Regions from separate parts of the Kocuria sp. 2SI genome, predicted to be linked through region 1. Evidence: riboswitches for the same ligand, from Rfam matches in the RefSeq annotation. Region 1 holds a riboswitch; each other region holds the start of a gene.

Region 1 (4,409 bases):
CGCCCGAGTGGACCCGCGCTCCGCGGCCGCTGGTGCTCACGATCCTGGCTGCCGCCCTGGTCGTCACGGCGGTCTTCCGCGCCGACGTGGATGCGCAGGGCGGGGCCTACGCGACCGGGGTGCTGGTGCTGATGCTCTCGGCCTCCTTCGCCTCGACCCTGTCGGCGGGAAAGCGGGGGCATCGCCGCGCCGCCGTGGGATTCGCGGCGATCACCGTGGTGATCGCCTACACGACCGCCGACAACATGATCAGCCGCCCCGATGGCCTCCACGTGGCCCTCGTGTTCATCGCAGCCCTGCTGGCAGCGTCGTTCGCCTCGCGGGTCTGGCGGGCCTCGGAGCTGCGGATCCGCAGCATCGATTTCGACCAGACCTCGCTGGCCTGGCTGCGCGGCTGCCGCGGACGCACGGTGCGGCTGATCGCGCACCGGCCGCGCACCCAGCTGGGCGCAGCAGGGGCCCAGGCCCAGCAGCTCCTGCTCAGCGACCCCGACCTGGCCGAGAAGCTGCGCGACGAGCGCGAATGGCATCGCCTTCCCTCGGCCGACGGCGTCCTGTTCGTGGAGGTGACCCTGCGCGATCCATCGGACTTCGAGGACCGGTTGCGCGTGAGTGCCCACGAGATCGACGGCCACCGCGTCCTGCGCGCAGAGGGCTCGTCGGTGCCCACCTGCCTGGCCGGCGTGGCCCTGGCCGTCCGGGACCGGACGGGGCGGCCGTCGCACCTCTACCTCGAGTGGTCCGACGGCTCGCCGCTGGTGAACTCCCTGCGCTTCCTGCTCCTCGGCCGCGGTCAGACGGCGACGGCCGTGCACGAGGTCCTGCGCCGGGCGGTGGCGCGCAAGCAGGACCGCCCGTTCGTGCACGTGACGTGAGGCTCCGCGCAGGGCTGCGGACGCAATCCTCGGGAACCGCAGCTTGAATTTCTGGACGCATACATCGCCACTGCATCCCTGCCAGTGATGGCAAAGGCCCTCGGAAGGGCCAGGGCCTCTGCCAGCTGCCGTTCCCCAGCCCTCAGCCGAGATCCCGCGCCGGGGTGTCCGCCGTGGACGGCCTGCCCATGTAGGCCCCGCGGTACTTGGCCGCCGGGTGGGTGTCGAGCACCTTGGTCTGCCCTGCACCGTAGACGTTCTCGCGCAGGGTGGGGCCGTCGTAGTCGGTGCGGTAGCGCCCGCGCTTCTGCAGCTCCGGGACCACCTGCTCCACGAAGTCCTCGAACGAGCCCGGGGACACGTGGTAGGCCAGGTTGATCCCGTCCAGGCCGCCCTCGTCGATCCAGGTCTCGAGCTGATCGGCCACGGTCTGCGGGGAGCCCACGACCACATCGCCCATGCCGCCGATCGCGCAGTGGCGGGCGATCTCCTCGCGCGTCCACTGCTTGGTGCCGTCCTGCATGGTGAACGGCGTGAGGAAGGACTGGATGGCCTCGGTCTTGACGTAGTTCAGGACCTCGTCCTCCTGGAACGTGGACAGATCCAGCCCGGACCAGCCGCCGATGATGGCCTGCGAGGCCTCCAGGTTGGCGTAGCTCTGGTACTCGCGGTACTTGGCCTGGGCCTTCTCGTCGGTCTCATCGACCACCACGGAGAGCATCGCGTAGATCTTCACGTCGTCCCGGTCACGGCCCTCGGCCTCGACCTTGTCGCGGATCCGGTCGGTCATGTACCGGGTGAGGTCCGGGCGCAGGGCGCCGATGAACACGGCTTCGGCGTGCTTGCCCGCGAAGGCCTGCCCGCGCGAGGAGGCCCCGGCCTGGAAGATCAGCGGGGTGCGCTGCGGGCTGGGCTCGGTGAGCGCCGCACCAGGCACCGTGAAGTGCTTGCCCTGGTGCTGGATCGGGTGGACCTTGGCCGGATCGGCGTAGATCCCGCGCTCCACGTCCTTCACGACGGCGTCGTCCTCCCAGGAGCCCTCCCACAGCTTGTAGCAGACGTCGAGGAACTCCTCGGCGATCTCGTAGCGCTCGTCGTGCTCGATCTGGGTGGGCAGACCCTGGTTCTCGGCCGCCGAAGGCAGGTAGGAGGTCACCACGTTGAAGCCCACGCGCCCGCGGGTCAGGTGATCCAGCGTCGCGTACTTGCGCGCCAGCGTGTACGGCTGCTCGTAGGTGACCGCACTGGTCACGCCGAAGCCGAGGTTCTTCGTCACCGCGGCCATGGCGGAGATCTGCATGAACGGATCGTTGACCGGGACCTGCGCGCCGTCGGCGATCGAGGGGGCGGCCGAGTTGCGGTAGATGTCGTAGATGCCGACAACGTCGGCCAGGAACAGGGCGTCGAAGCGGCCCCGCTCGAGCACCTGGGCCAGGTGCGTCCAGTACTCGATCGTGTTGTACTCCGTGGCCCGCGAGCGCGGGTGGCGCCACAGCCCGAAGCTCTGGTGATCCACGCAGGTCATGTCGAAGGCGTTCAGGGAGATCCGCTTGGCCATGGGAGGCTGCTCCTGAGGGGTCAGACCCGCGCCCCGTGCGCCGCTCATGCCGCGGCCAACCTGCGGGTCCAGCGCGTGCATGCGCCGCACTTGCCGCACGCGGTCTAGCGAGCGGCCCGATCCTCACCTGGGGCACCCCGCTACGGGAGAGGGTTGCCGTCCGGCCAGCCAGGGCTGTGGGCCGGAACTCTTGATCGTGTGAGCGTCATCCTATGCACACCTGAGGCGACGGTGCGAAGCCCGTCCCGTGCGTTGCCCCGCTCGTCCTCCGATTTGCTGTCTCCCCGGACCAGGGCATTGAATGACCCCGGTTCCCATCCGGAGCGGCCGAGAGACCTGGCTCGTCGACGCCGCAGCAACCAGTGCCGTCCATTACGCGGCACAAGGTGCTAATGCCAGGACCGATGGAGTGATGTGATGATCTCTGCGCCCCCGTCCGCCCTGAGCACGGTCGATGCCGCCGCCCTGACCTTCGATGGCGTCGGCAAGTCCTTCCCCTCTTCCGGCGGCCTCCAGCGCGATGTCCTGGCCGACGTCAGCTTCCATGTCCGCCCCGGCGAGATCGTCTCGGTGCTGGGCCCGTCGGGCTGCGGCAAGTCGACCCTGCTGCGCGCGGTGGCCGGTCTCGGCACGGCCTCCGCCGGCCGGGTCCTGATCGACGACGCGCCCGTGCACGGCCTGGACCCGCGCTGCGCGGTGGGCTTCCAGGAGCCGCGGCTGCTGCCCTGGCGCACGGTGGCCCGCAACGTGGCGCTCGGGCTGCCCCGCGGGGTCCGGGGCCGCGAGGCCGAGCAGCGCGTGGCGCACCTGCTCGAGCTGGTGCGGCTGACGAAGCATGCCGAGGACCGCCCGTCGGAGATCTCCGGCGGCATGGCCCAGCGGGCCTCGCTGGCCAGGGCGCTGGCGCGCAATCCGCAGGTGCTGCTGCTCGACGAGCCGTTCGGGGCGCTCGATGCCCTGACCCGTCTGAAGATGCAGGACCTGCTGCTGGAGATCCACGCCGCAGATCCCACGACGGTGCTGGTGGTCACCCACGATGTGGAAGAGGCCCTGGTGCTCTCCGACCGCGTGGTCGTGCTCGGGACGCCGCCGGAAGGCGGGCCGGCAGGGATCCAGGAGATCCTCACGGTCGACTCGCCGCGACCGCGCCACCGCGATGATCCCGAGCTGACGCAGGCCCGCACGCACCTGCTCGGCCTGCTGGGCGTGGAGGCATGAGCGGGCTGACGCGTCGTCGCCTGCTGGGCCTGGCCGCCGCCGGGGCCGCCGCCGCGCCCCTGTCCGGGTGCGTCATGGAGGGCGAGGGCCCGGGCCGCGGCATGGCCGCCGGCTCGGACACCGAGATCTACCTGGACTACGCGACCTACAACCCGCTGTCGCTGATCATCCGCGAGAAGGGCTGGCTGGAGACCGTCGCCGCAGAGGACGGCCAGGAGGTCCACTGGACGTTCTCGGCCGGGTCCAACAAGGCCAACGAGTTCCTGCGCGGCGGGGCGATCGACATCGGCTCGACCGCGGGCTCGGCCGCGCTGCTGGCGCGCACCAACCGCTCCCCCATCCGCGCGATCGACATCTGCTCCCAGCCGGAGTGGGCAGCACTCGTACGCACCGCGGACTCGCCCCTGCGCTCGGTCGAGGATCTGCGCGGCAGGTCGGTGGCGGCCACCAAGGGCACGGATCCCTACTTCTTCCTGCTGCAGGCGCTGTCGGCGGCGGATATGGGCTTCGACGAGACCACCGTGGTCAACCTCCAGCACGCCGACGGCCGCTCCGCCCTGACCAGCGGGCAGGTGGACGCCTGGTCCGGGCTCGACCCGATCATGGCCGGCGCCGAGCAGGACGGGGCGGTGCTGTTCCAGCGCGACCTGGCCTTCAACACCTACTGCTTCCTCAACGCCCGCGAGCTGTTCCTGGAGATCAACCCGCGCGGGGCCCAGATGGTCGTGGACGTCTACGCCCACGCCCGCGCCTGGGCG
Region 2 (4,409 bases), on a different contig from region 1:
ACTCCGTCTCCCCGCGCACCCGCGAGAACAGCGTGGGCCCGAAGCCCACCATGTACTGCATCACCCGCACCCGGAACAGCTTGGCGGGCAGCAGGTGCCCCACCTCGTGCAGGGCGATCGAGGCGATGAGGGCCAGGGCTGCCAGCAGGACGCCGAGGACGAAGATCAGGACGCTCACGCGCATATCCCACCACACCGGCAGGACGGCGCAGGGGTTGCCTCGCCCTTGGGCTTCCGTGGGCTTCGCCCGTCGTCGTGGTCCCTCAGGACGGGGCCCGGGGAAGGATGAGGATCACGACGACGGGCGCGGGCCCGGCTCCCTTGGAGGAAGCCGGGGCCGCGCCCGTGAGGCGGTGCCGCTGACGGGTCAGCGGCGCATGATCCTGCGCGCCATGGCGTTGCCGACGAACTGCACGGTCTGCACCAGGACGATGATGACCGCGACCGCAGCCCAGGTGACCTCGTCGTTGAAGCGCTGGTAGCCCAGCCGCAGCGCGAAGTCGCCCAGACCGCCAGCGCCGATGGCACCGGCCATGGCGGACATGTCGGTCACACCGATGACCAGGAACGTGTAGCCGAGCACCAGAGGGCCCAGGGCCTCCGGCAGGATCACCGTGGTCATGATCCGGAACCGCGAGACGCCCATGGAGCGAGCCGCCTCGATCACACCGGGATCCACCGACATGAGGTTCTGCTCGACGATGCGCGCGACCGCGAACAGGGCGGCGATCGTCATGGCGAAGATCGCGGCGTTCTGCCCGAGCCTGGTCCCGATCACCGTCTCCGTCAGCGGGCCGAGGGCCGCCAGCAGGATGATGAACGGGATCGGCCGCACGAAGTTCACGATCAGGTTGATCGCGGTGTTCAGCGGGCGGTTCGCATAGATGCCGCCCGGACGCGTGACGTACAGCGCGACGCCGAAGACCAGGCCCAGGAACCCCGCGATGATCATGGTCACCACGACCATGTAGAGGGTCTCGCCGATGGACGTCAGCAGCTGAGGGCCGAGAACGGACCAATTGGTCATGCCGACACCTCCTTCACGGTCGTGGCCTCTGCAAGCCGGGCGATCGTGTCCTCCACGGCCTGCGGCTCGCCCAGCAGCTCGACGGTCAGGGAGCCGAAGGACTGCTCCTGCAGCACCGACACCCCGCCGAACACGATCCTGAAGCCCACGCCGCGCTCAGCAGCGGCGCGGCTGAGCACCGTGCCGACATCGACGCCCTCGCGGATCTCCATGACCACCAGGCGGCCGTGGTGGCGCGCGCGCAGGTGCGCGAGCTCCTCGGCGTCCGGCTCGGCGTGGACGACGGTGGAGACGAAGCGACGGGTCGTGGGCGACTGCCCGGCCGAGAAGATCTGGGCCGTGGGGCCCATCTCGACCACGCGTCCGCTGTCCATGACCGCGACGCGATCGGCGATCGAGCGCACCACGTCCATCTCGTGGGTGATCAGCACGACCGTGATCCCGAACTCCCGGTTGGCCCGGCGCAGCAGCGCCAGCACCTCCTGGGTGGTCTCCGGGTCCAGTGCGGAGGTGGACTCGTCGGCCAGCAGGATCTTGGGGTTGGCAGCCAGCGCCCGGGCGATGCCCACGCGCTGCTTCTGCCCGCCCGAGAGCTGCTCGGGGTAGTTGCCCGCCCGCTCGGAGAGCCCGACGAACTCGAGCAGCTCCTTCACGCGCGCCCTGCGATCGGCCGCCGACCAGCCCGCCTGCTTCAGCGGGTACTCGACGTTGCCGGCCACTGAGCGCGACGTGAACAGGTTGAACTGCTGGAAGATCATGCCGATGTCGCGACGGATCGGGGCCAGCTGATTCTCGGTGCGGCCGTCGACCCGGCGGCCGTCGACCTCGACGACGCCGGAGGTCACCGGCTCCAGGCCGTTGATCAGGCGCACGAGCGTGGACTTGCCGGCACCCGAGTAGCCGATCACGCCGAAGATCTCGCCTCGGCGGATGTCGAGGGTGACATCGTCGACTGCGGTCACGTCCCGCTTGGTCCTGCCCTTGCCCGTGGTGAAGGACTTGGTGACGCCGTCGAAGCGCACGATCGCCTCGGTCTCGGGCCCGGGCCGACGCCGCTGCGTGTCAGCGGCGTCGGCCACCGGCTCGCTGTCGGGGTGGAACTGCTCGGCCGGGGTCACTTCTGGAGGTCCTCCTCGTAATCGGAGAGGACCTGCTCCAGCTCCTCCTGCGAGAGTTCCATGGTCACCGCGGTGCCCTTGGTGTCCTCCTTCTCGGCCTCCTCGACCTCCGGGGTGTGGAAGAGATCGGCGACCTTGTGGAGGGTCTCGTCGTCCTTGTTGGCCTCGGTGGTGGCGAACAGGTTCACGTACGGACGGGCGTTCTCGTTCTCGGCGCCGTCGGAGGCCAGGGCCGAATCGGGATCGATGTCGCCGCGGGCCAGGAAGTCGTTGTTGATGACGGAGCCGGCCACAGAGTCCAGAGACAGCACGGTCTGCTCGGCCGAGACCGGGGTGACGGAGACCTTCGAGGCCTCGGTGTCGATGTCCGACTCGGTCGGGGCGGTGGTGTCCGAGGTGAACTCGACCAGGCCGTTGGCCTGCAGCAGCAGCAGCGCGCGCGACTGGTTGATCGAGTCGTTGGGGATGGCGATCTCGTCGCCGTCCTGGATGTCCTCGAGCGACTCGTACTCGTTGGAGTACAGGCCCAGCGGGTAGATCGAGGTCGAGGCGATCGGGGTGACGGTCTCCCCGGAGCTGTTGTTGTAGTCCGCCAGGTACGCGATGTGCTGGAACCAGTTCATGTCGACGTCGCCGGAGACGGTCGCCGGGTTGACCTGGCTGTACTCGGAGAGCTCGACCAGCTCGACGGTGATGCCCTCCTCCTCGGCCTTCTCCACGAGGGCCTCGTTCACGGGGGTGGTGCCGACGACGCCGATCTTGATGACCCCGTCGTCGTAGGGGGCCTCATCGGAGTCGCCGCCGCCGCAGCCGGCGAGGGTCAGGCCGAGGACTGTGGTCACGGCCAGGGCGGAGAGACGGTGTGCGCGCATGGGAGGGGTTGCCTTTCGTTCAGCGAGCTGTCCGATCCCATCGGGGTGACCGGCGGCGCTGAACGTCAGGCGTGCGCATCGATGCTGCGCACGAACCCAAATCCGTGCTTGCCGCGGTGCGGAACCGGAGCCGAATGGTCATCTGGGGCACCCCACCACGGTGAGAGGGTTGCCGTCCGGCCAGCCAGAGCTTCGCGCCGGATCTCGTCATCCGGCGCAGATCCTAGCATCTGAGTCCGGTGCGGGCGAGCCCCCCACGAGGCCTGGCACGGGCTCTGGCTCAGGCACCGGATGCACGTCGGCCGCGTCCCGGAGGCCGGCTCATCGACGCCTCTGCCTCACCAGCTCATCAGCGCGGGAGCGAGCCCAGGCCTCGGCTGCCAGCACCGATTCGAGGCTCAGCTCGTCGACGGGCTCATGCTCCCGCACGACTTCGGCCACGAGCTCGACGATCTCCAGGAAGCCCAGGCGCCCGGCGTGGAAGGCCAGGACCGCCTGCTCGTTCGCGGCGTTGAACACGGCAGGGCCGGTGGGCCCTGAAGCCGCCGCCTCCTTGAGCAGACGCACCGCTGGGAAGGCCTCCTCATCCAGCGGCTCGAAGCTCCAGGTCGCCGCCTGAGTCCAGTCGCACGGCGAGGCGGCGCCCGGGACCCGATGCGGCCAGCCGAGGCCCAGCGCGATCGGCAGGCGCATGTCCGGCGGGGAGGCCTGAGCCATGGTGGAGCCGTCCACGAACTGCACCATCGAGTGCACGACGGACTGCGGGTGCACCACCACGTCGATGCGCTCCAAGGGGATGTCGAAGAGCAGGTGGGCCTCGAGGACCTCGAGGGCCTTGTTGACCATGGTCGAGGAGTTCGTGGTCACCATCAGCCCCATGTCCCAGGTGGGATGAGCCAGGGCGTCCTGCGGGCGCACGTCCCGCAGGGAATCGCGCGAGCGCCCGCGGAAGGGTCCACCGGAGGCCGTCAGCACGAGCCGATCGACCTCTGCCGACGCGCCGCTGCGCAGCGCCTGGGCCAGGGCTGAGTGCTCGGAGTCCACGGGGATCAGCGGGTCGTCGTGCGGGGAGGCCTGCGCGGCTCGGCGCACCAGCTCACCGCCGGCGATCAGCGACTCCTTGTTGGCCAGGGCCAGCAGCTTGCCGGCCTCCAGGGCGGCAAGGGTGGGGGCCAGCCCGATCGAGCCGGTGATGCCGTTGAGGACGAGATCGGCCCCCGGCGCTCGCGCCGCCTGCACGGCGGCCTCCGATCCCGCGAGGATCTGCGGGGAATAGTCCTCCCCCAGCGCCAGGACCCGCGAGGCGATCATGCGCTCGAGCAGCGCCGCGTCCTGGACATCGCCGGACGTCGCCACGAGCGGGGCCCGGGTCTCGACGGCCTGCTCCGCGAG
Region 3 (4,409 bases), on a different contig from region 1:
CCCACGACGGCTGCCCGGACTGCTGGGGGTCGCCGCCCTGCCCGAACGAGGGGGCCTCGTGCTGCTGTCCGCCCGGGGCGTTGCGGCCGTCCGATCCGGAGGCCGGGTTCTGGGGATCCTGCGAGCTCATGAAGGCTCCTTCATATGGCGCTTGCATGGGGACCCGCGCGACGGCCGAGCCGAACGCGACGAGGCTGCTGCCCCCAGTGTAGGCAGAGCCCTGCGATCGCCGTCAGGTGACGGCGATCGCAGGGCTCTGCCGGAGCCGGGGAGGCCGCCGCGTCAGTCGCAGTGCCGGATGAGCGCGCCGCCTGTCAGTCGCCGAGCCGGGCGAGCGCAGCGCCCGTCAGGCGCCGAAGGCACGCTCCAGGTCCTCGAGGTGGTCGTCGAGGTCCTCGATCCCGACGGAGAGCCGGACCAGATCCACCGGCACCGCCAGCGGCGTGCCGGCCACGGATCCGTGCGTCATCTCGGAGGGCCAGCAGATCAGCGATTCGACCCCGCCGAGGGAGACCGAGAGCTTGTACATCTTCGTGGACTCCGCGAAGCGCCGGGCCGCAGCCTCTCCGCCGTGCACGCGGAAGGAGACCATGCCACCGAAGCCGTCCATCTGCCGTGCGGCCAGCTCGTGGCCGGGGTGCTCGGGCAGTCCGGGGTAGAGCACCTGCGCCACCTCTGGGCGCCCGATGAGCCACTCGGCGATCCGGCCTGCGGTCTCCTGATGGCGCTGCATACGCAGCGAAAGGGTCTTCAGCCCGCGCGCGGCCAGGAAGCAGTCCTGGGGCCCGGCGACCGCCCCGCCGGCGAACTGCTGGAAGCCCACGAGCTCGGCCAGCGTTCCTCCGGGCGAGAAGCCGCCCACGGCCTCGACCTCCCAGGCCCGGTCCGAGACGACGACCGCCCCGCCCAGCACGTCCGAGTGCCCGCCGATGTACTTGGTGGTGGAGTGCACGACGACGTCGGCGCCGAACTCCAGCGGACGCTGAAGGTACGGCGAGGCGAAGGTGCTGTCCACGATCAGCAGCGCCCCGGCATCCTGGGCGATCTGGGCGATTCCCGTCAGATCGGCGATGCCCAGCAGCGGATTCGTGGGGGTCTCGACCCAGATCACCCGCGTGCCCGCCTCCACAGCCCCGCGGACCGCATCGAGCGAGGTGACGTCCACCGGCGTGTGCCGGATCTGCCAGGGAGCCAGGACCCTGGTGATGAGCCGGTTGGTGCCCCCGTAGCCGTCGGCGCCCAGGACCACATGGTCTCCGGGGCGCAGCACCGAGCGCAGCAGCGCATCCTCCGCCGCGATCCCGGAGGCGAACGCGAAGGCCCGCTGCCCGCCCTCGAGCGCGCACAGCTGCTCCTCGAAGGCATTGCGGGTGGGATTGGAGCCGCGGGAGTACTCGTGGCCGTCGCGCAGGACGTTGATGCCGTCCTGGACGAAGGTGGAGGTCTGGTAGACCGGCGGGATGACCGCACCGGTCAGCCGGTCCGGCTCCTGGCCGGCGTGGACGGCGCGCGTGGTGAACCCGCTCATGCCTGCACCTCCTGGCGCTGGTCGCGGCGCGCGCCGCTCGGCTCGTCCTCGGAGCGCACCGGGGCGCCGTCCGTCGACGATCCCGGGGCACCTTCTGCGGCCGGGATCTCAGCGCCGCGCGCGGCCTCGACGCGCAGCAGCTCATCGAGCGAGGACTGCAGATCGGCGATCAGGTCGTCGACCGCCTCCAGCCCGATCGACAGCCGCAGGGTCTGCCAGCTGATCCCGCCGGCCAGTCGCTGCTCCTCCGAGAGACGGCAGTGGGTCATGGCCGCGGGATGGTTGATCAGCGATCGGACGTCGCCGATGTTGGCCACCAGCTTGAAAAGCCGCAGGGAGTCGACGAATCCGGCCACTGCGGCATCCGAGCACTCCAGCTCGAAGCCGAAGACCGACCCGACGCCCTGGGGGAAGTCGCGCTCGGCGATCTCCCGATCGGCGGAGCCCTCGATCAGGGGGTGGTGCACGCAGCGCACCGCCGGATGCGTGCTCAGGAACTCGGCGATGCGAGCGGCGCTGTCCGAGTGGCGGCGCATGCGCAGGTCCAGCGTCTCGAGGCCCTGGATGATCTGGGAGGCGTTGAACGGCGAGAGCGTCAGACCCAGGTCGTGCACGAACTTGGCCCGGCACAGATGCAGGAACGGCGAGCCGCCGCGCAGCTTCTCGCACAGGCTGATCCCGCCCCAGCGCGCTCGCGGCTCGGTGAACTGCGGCCAGCGAGCGGCCTCGGCCTCCCAGTCGAATCGACCGGAGTCGATCACGACGCCGGCCAGCGACGTCCCGTGCCCGCCGAAGAACTTGGTGGCCGAATGCACCACGATATCCGCCCCGTGCTCGAAGGGCCGGTACAGGATCGGCGTGGCCAGGGTCGAGTCGACGATCACCGGGAGCCCCCGCTCATGGGCGATGCGGGAGATCGCGTCCAGATCCGCCAGCGTGGCCAGCGGGTTGCCGATGGACTCGAGGAAGAAGCCCCGAGTGTCCTCCGTGATCGCCTCCGACCAGGCCGAGGGGTCAGCGGGATCGACGTAGGTGACGGTCGCGCCGAGATCGGCCAGCGTGTCACCGAGCAGGTCGACGGTGCCGCCGTAGATCTTCTCCGAGACCACCAGGTGCTTGCCGGGGCCCGTGCTGATCAGCGCGAGCAGGGCCGCGGCGACGGCGGACTGGCCCGAGCCCATGGCCACGGCCCCCACTCCGCCCTCGAGATCGGCGACCTTCTGCTCCAGGACGGCGACCGTGGGGTTGCCCGTGCGGGAGTAGGTGAAGCCCGGGGTGGTCTGGGCGAACATGGCGGCGGCAGCCGCGTGGTCCGGGAACTCGAAGGCCGAGGACTGGTAGATCGGCACCGGCAGCGTGGCCTGGACGGGGGCGGCAGGGGCGCCCGGATCGGATCCGGCCCGGCCGGCGTGGATCTGGCGTGTGGCCAGCGACGTCGAGCTCTTGAGCTCGTCGCAGGGCGAGGACGTCATGAGAGGTGTCTTCCGTGACGGGGTGCTCTTGACCTGCACGTCCCGCCGGAGCTTGTTCGTGCGCTGCGTCAGGTGCAGGCCGCTTCGTCATCCGAACCACCCTTGAACATGGGGTTGGTGCACAGCCAAGTCGGAGCTTGGCAGCTGTGTCTCGTGAAGCCGGTCCGATACTAGCACCACACCGATCGAGCCGTCAGGACCTCCGTGCGGGCGGGACCAGCAGCAGGACCGCCGCGACCATGGCCGCCGCGCCGCCGAGGGCCAGCGGGATGCCGAGCAGGAAGCGGACCTCCAGCACGGCTGCGGAGAAGACGAGGACGGCCGCGGCGAGGATGCGGACCCACGCCCGTCCGTCCGGCGATGAGGAGCGATCGGGACTCGAAGCTCGCAGCGGCGCGGATCCGTCGGCTCGGGGCGCGGTCGAGGGCCGCTCACCCGAGGGCGATCCTCCGGCTGCGGGCCCCTCCGGTTCGGGCTCGCGGGCGACGATCCGCCCCGCCACGGCCTCCAGGACGCCCAGCGGACGCACGACCAGCAGGACCATCGCCCAGCAGAGCAGCCCGATCGGCAGGCGCCACAGCCACCACTGCGCTGAGCCGGGCACCGGATCCGGGCCGCCGAGCAGCCACCACACCGCCATCACGGCCACGATCACCGGCAGGTGCCACAGGTACAGGGTCGCGGCCCGCGAGCCGACGACCCAGGCGACGGCCTGCGCGGGACGCCATCGCATGAGCCGCTCCAGAGCCGGCGAGCACAGCTGCAGGACGCAGGCCTGAGCCGCGCCGAGGGCGATCATGCACAGCGTGGGCGGGTTCAGGGCCGACAGCCCGTCCGCACCCCACCAGGGCAGGCTCGTCAGGCAGAGCATCACCAGGACCGACAGGGCCGTGATCCCGAGCAGTCTTCCTGCCGAGGCACGAGCGAAGGATCCGTCGTGGCGGAAGAAGCCGATCTGATGGATCGCCAGCCAGACCGGGGCGAAGCCGAGCAGGCCCCACCACGGCCGCTCCGCGGCGATGCGCAGCACCTCGATCGCAGCGCTGAGCCCCACCAGCGCAGCCAGGGTGAGAACGGGCCGGCGATCGTGCAGCCCGTGCAGCAGCGGCACACCGACCAGGCACGCGGTATAGGCGCCCACGAACCACAGGTGCATCCCGAGCCCCCGCAGCGCCATCGAGGCCCAGTCGGCGGGCATCCCCACGAGCGCCGCGAGGGCGCCGGCCAGCGCCAGGGCGACCCACACAGCGCTCGCAGGCACGACCAGGCGCAGCAGCCGGGCGCGCACCCAGGCCGGCCCGCGGACGCCCTCCGCCGACTGGCGCGACCACGAGATCGCCGAGGCGCACCCTCCCACCACGAAGAACAGCGGCATGACCTGCACGAGCCACGACACCGGGGCGTACCAG

The links. Region 1 has a riboswitch for S-adenosylmethionine ahead of FFS25_RS00190 (LLM class flavin-dependent oxidoreductase). Riboswitches for the same ligand answer to the same signal wherever they lie in the genome.
Region 2: another riboswitch for S-adenosylmethionine. It lies ahead of FFS25_RS05550 (MetQ/NlpA family ABC transporter substrate-binding protein); the one in region 1 lies ahead of FFS25_RS00190 (LLM class flavin-dependent oxidoreductase).
Region 3: another riboswitch for S-adenosylmethionine. It lies ahead of FFS25_RS12415 (O-acetylhomoserine aminocarboxypropyltransferase/cysteine synthase family protein); the one in region 1 lies ahead of FFS25_RS00190 (LLM class flavin-dependent oxidoreductase).

The regions. Positions count from the first base shown of each region.
Region 1 covers NZ_SCNB01000001.1:43,805-48,213, forward strand. The annotation lists gene FFS25_RS00185 (APC family permease) at 1-875, shown strand, start outside; gene FFS25_RS00190 (LLM class flavin-dependent oxidoreductase) at 1,018-2,433, opposite strand; SAM riboswitch class IV at 2,515-2,629, opposite strand; SAM riboswitch class I at 2,745-2,852, shown strand; gene FFS25_RS00195 (ABC transporter ATP-binding protein) at 2,851-3,651, shown strand; gene FFS25_RS00200 (aliphatic sulfonate ABC transporter substrate-binding protein) at 3,648-4,409, shown strand, end outside.
Region 2 covers NZ_SCNB01000007.1:4,882-9,290, forward strand. The annotation lists gene FFS25_RS05535 (site-2 protease family protein) at 1-184, opposite strand, end outside; gene FFS25_RS05540 (methionine ABC transporter permease) at 368-1,027, opposite strand; gene FFS25_RS05545 (methionine ABC transporter ATP-binding protein) at 1,024-2,106, opposite strand; gene FFS25_RS05550 (MetQ/NlpA family ABC transporter substrate-binding protein) at 2,142-3,017, opposite strand; SAM riboswitch class IV at 3,117-3,229, opposite strand; gene dxr (1-deoxy-D-xylulose-5-phosphate reductoisomerase) at 3,339-4,409, opposite strand, start outside.
Region 3 covers NZ_SCNB01000030.1:16,727-21,135, reverse strand. The annotation lists gene FFS25_RS12425 (DUF4870 domain-containing protein) at 1-130, opposite strand, end outside; gene FFS25_RS12420 (cystathionine gamma-synthase) at 347-1,528, opposite strand; gene FFS25_RS12415 (O-acetylhomoserine aminocarboxypropyltransferase/cysteine synthase family protein) at 1,525-3,000, opposite strand; SAM riboswitch class IV at 3,050-3,159, opposite strand; gene FFS25_RS12410 (acyltransferase family protein) at 3,194-4,409, opposite strand, start outside.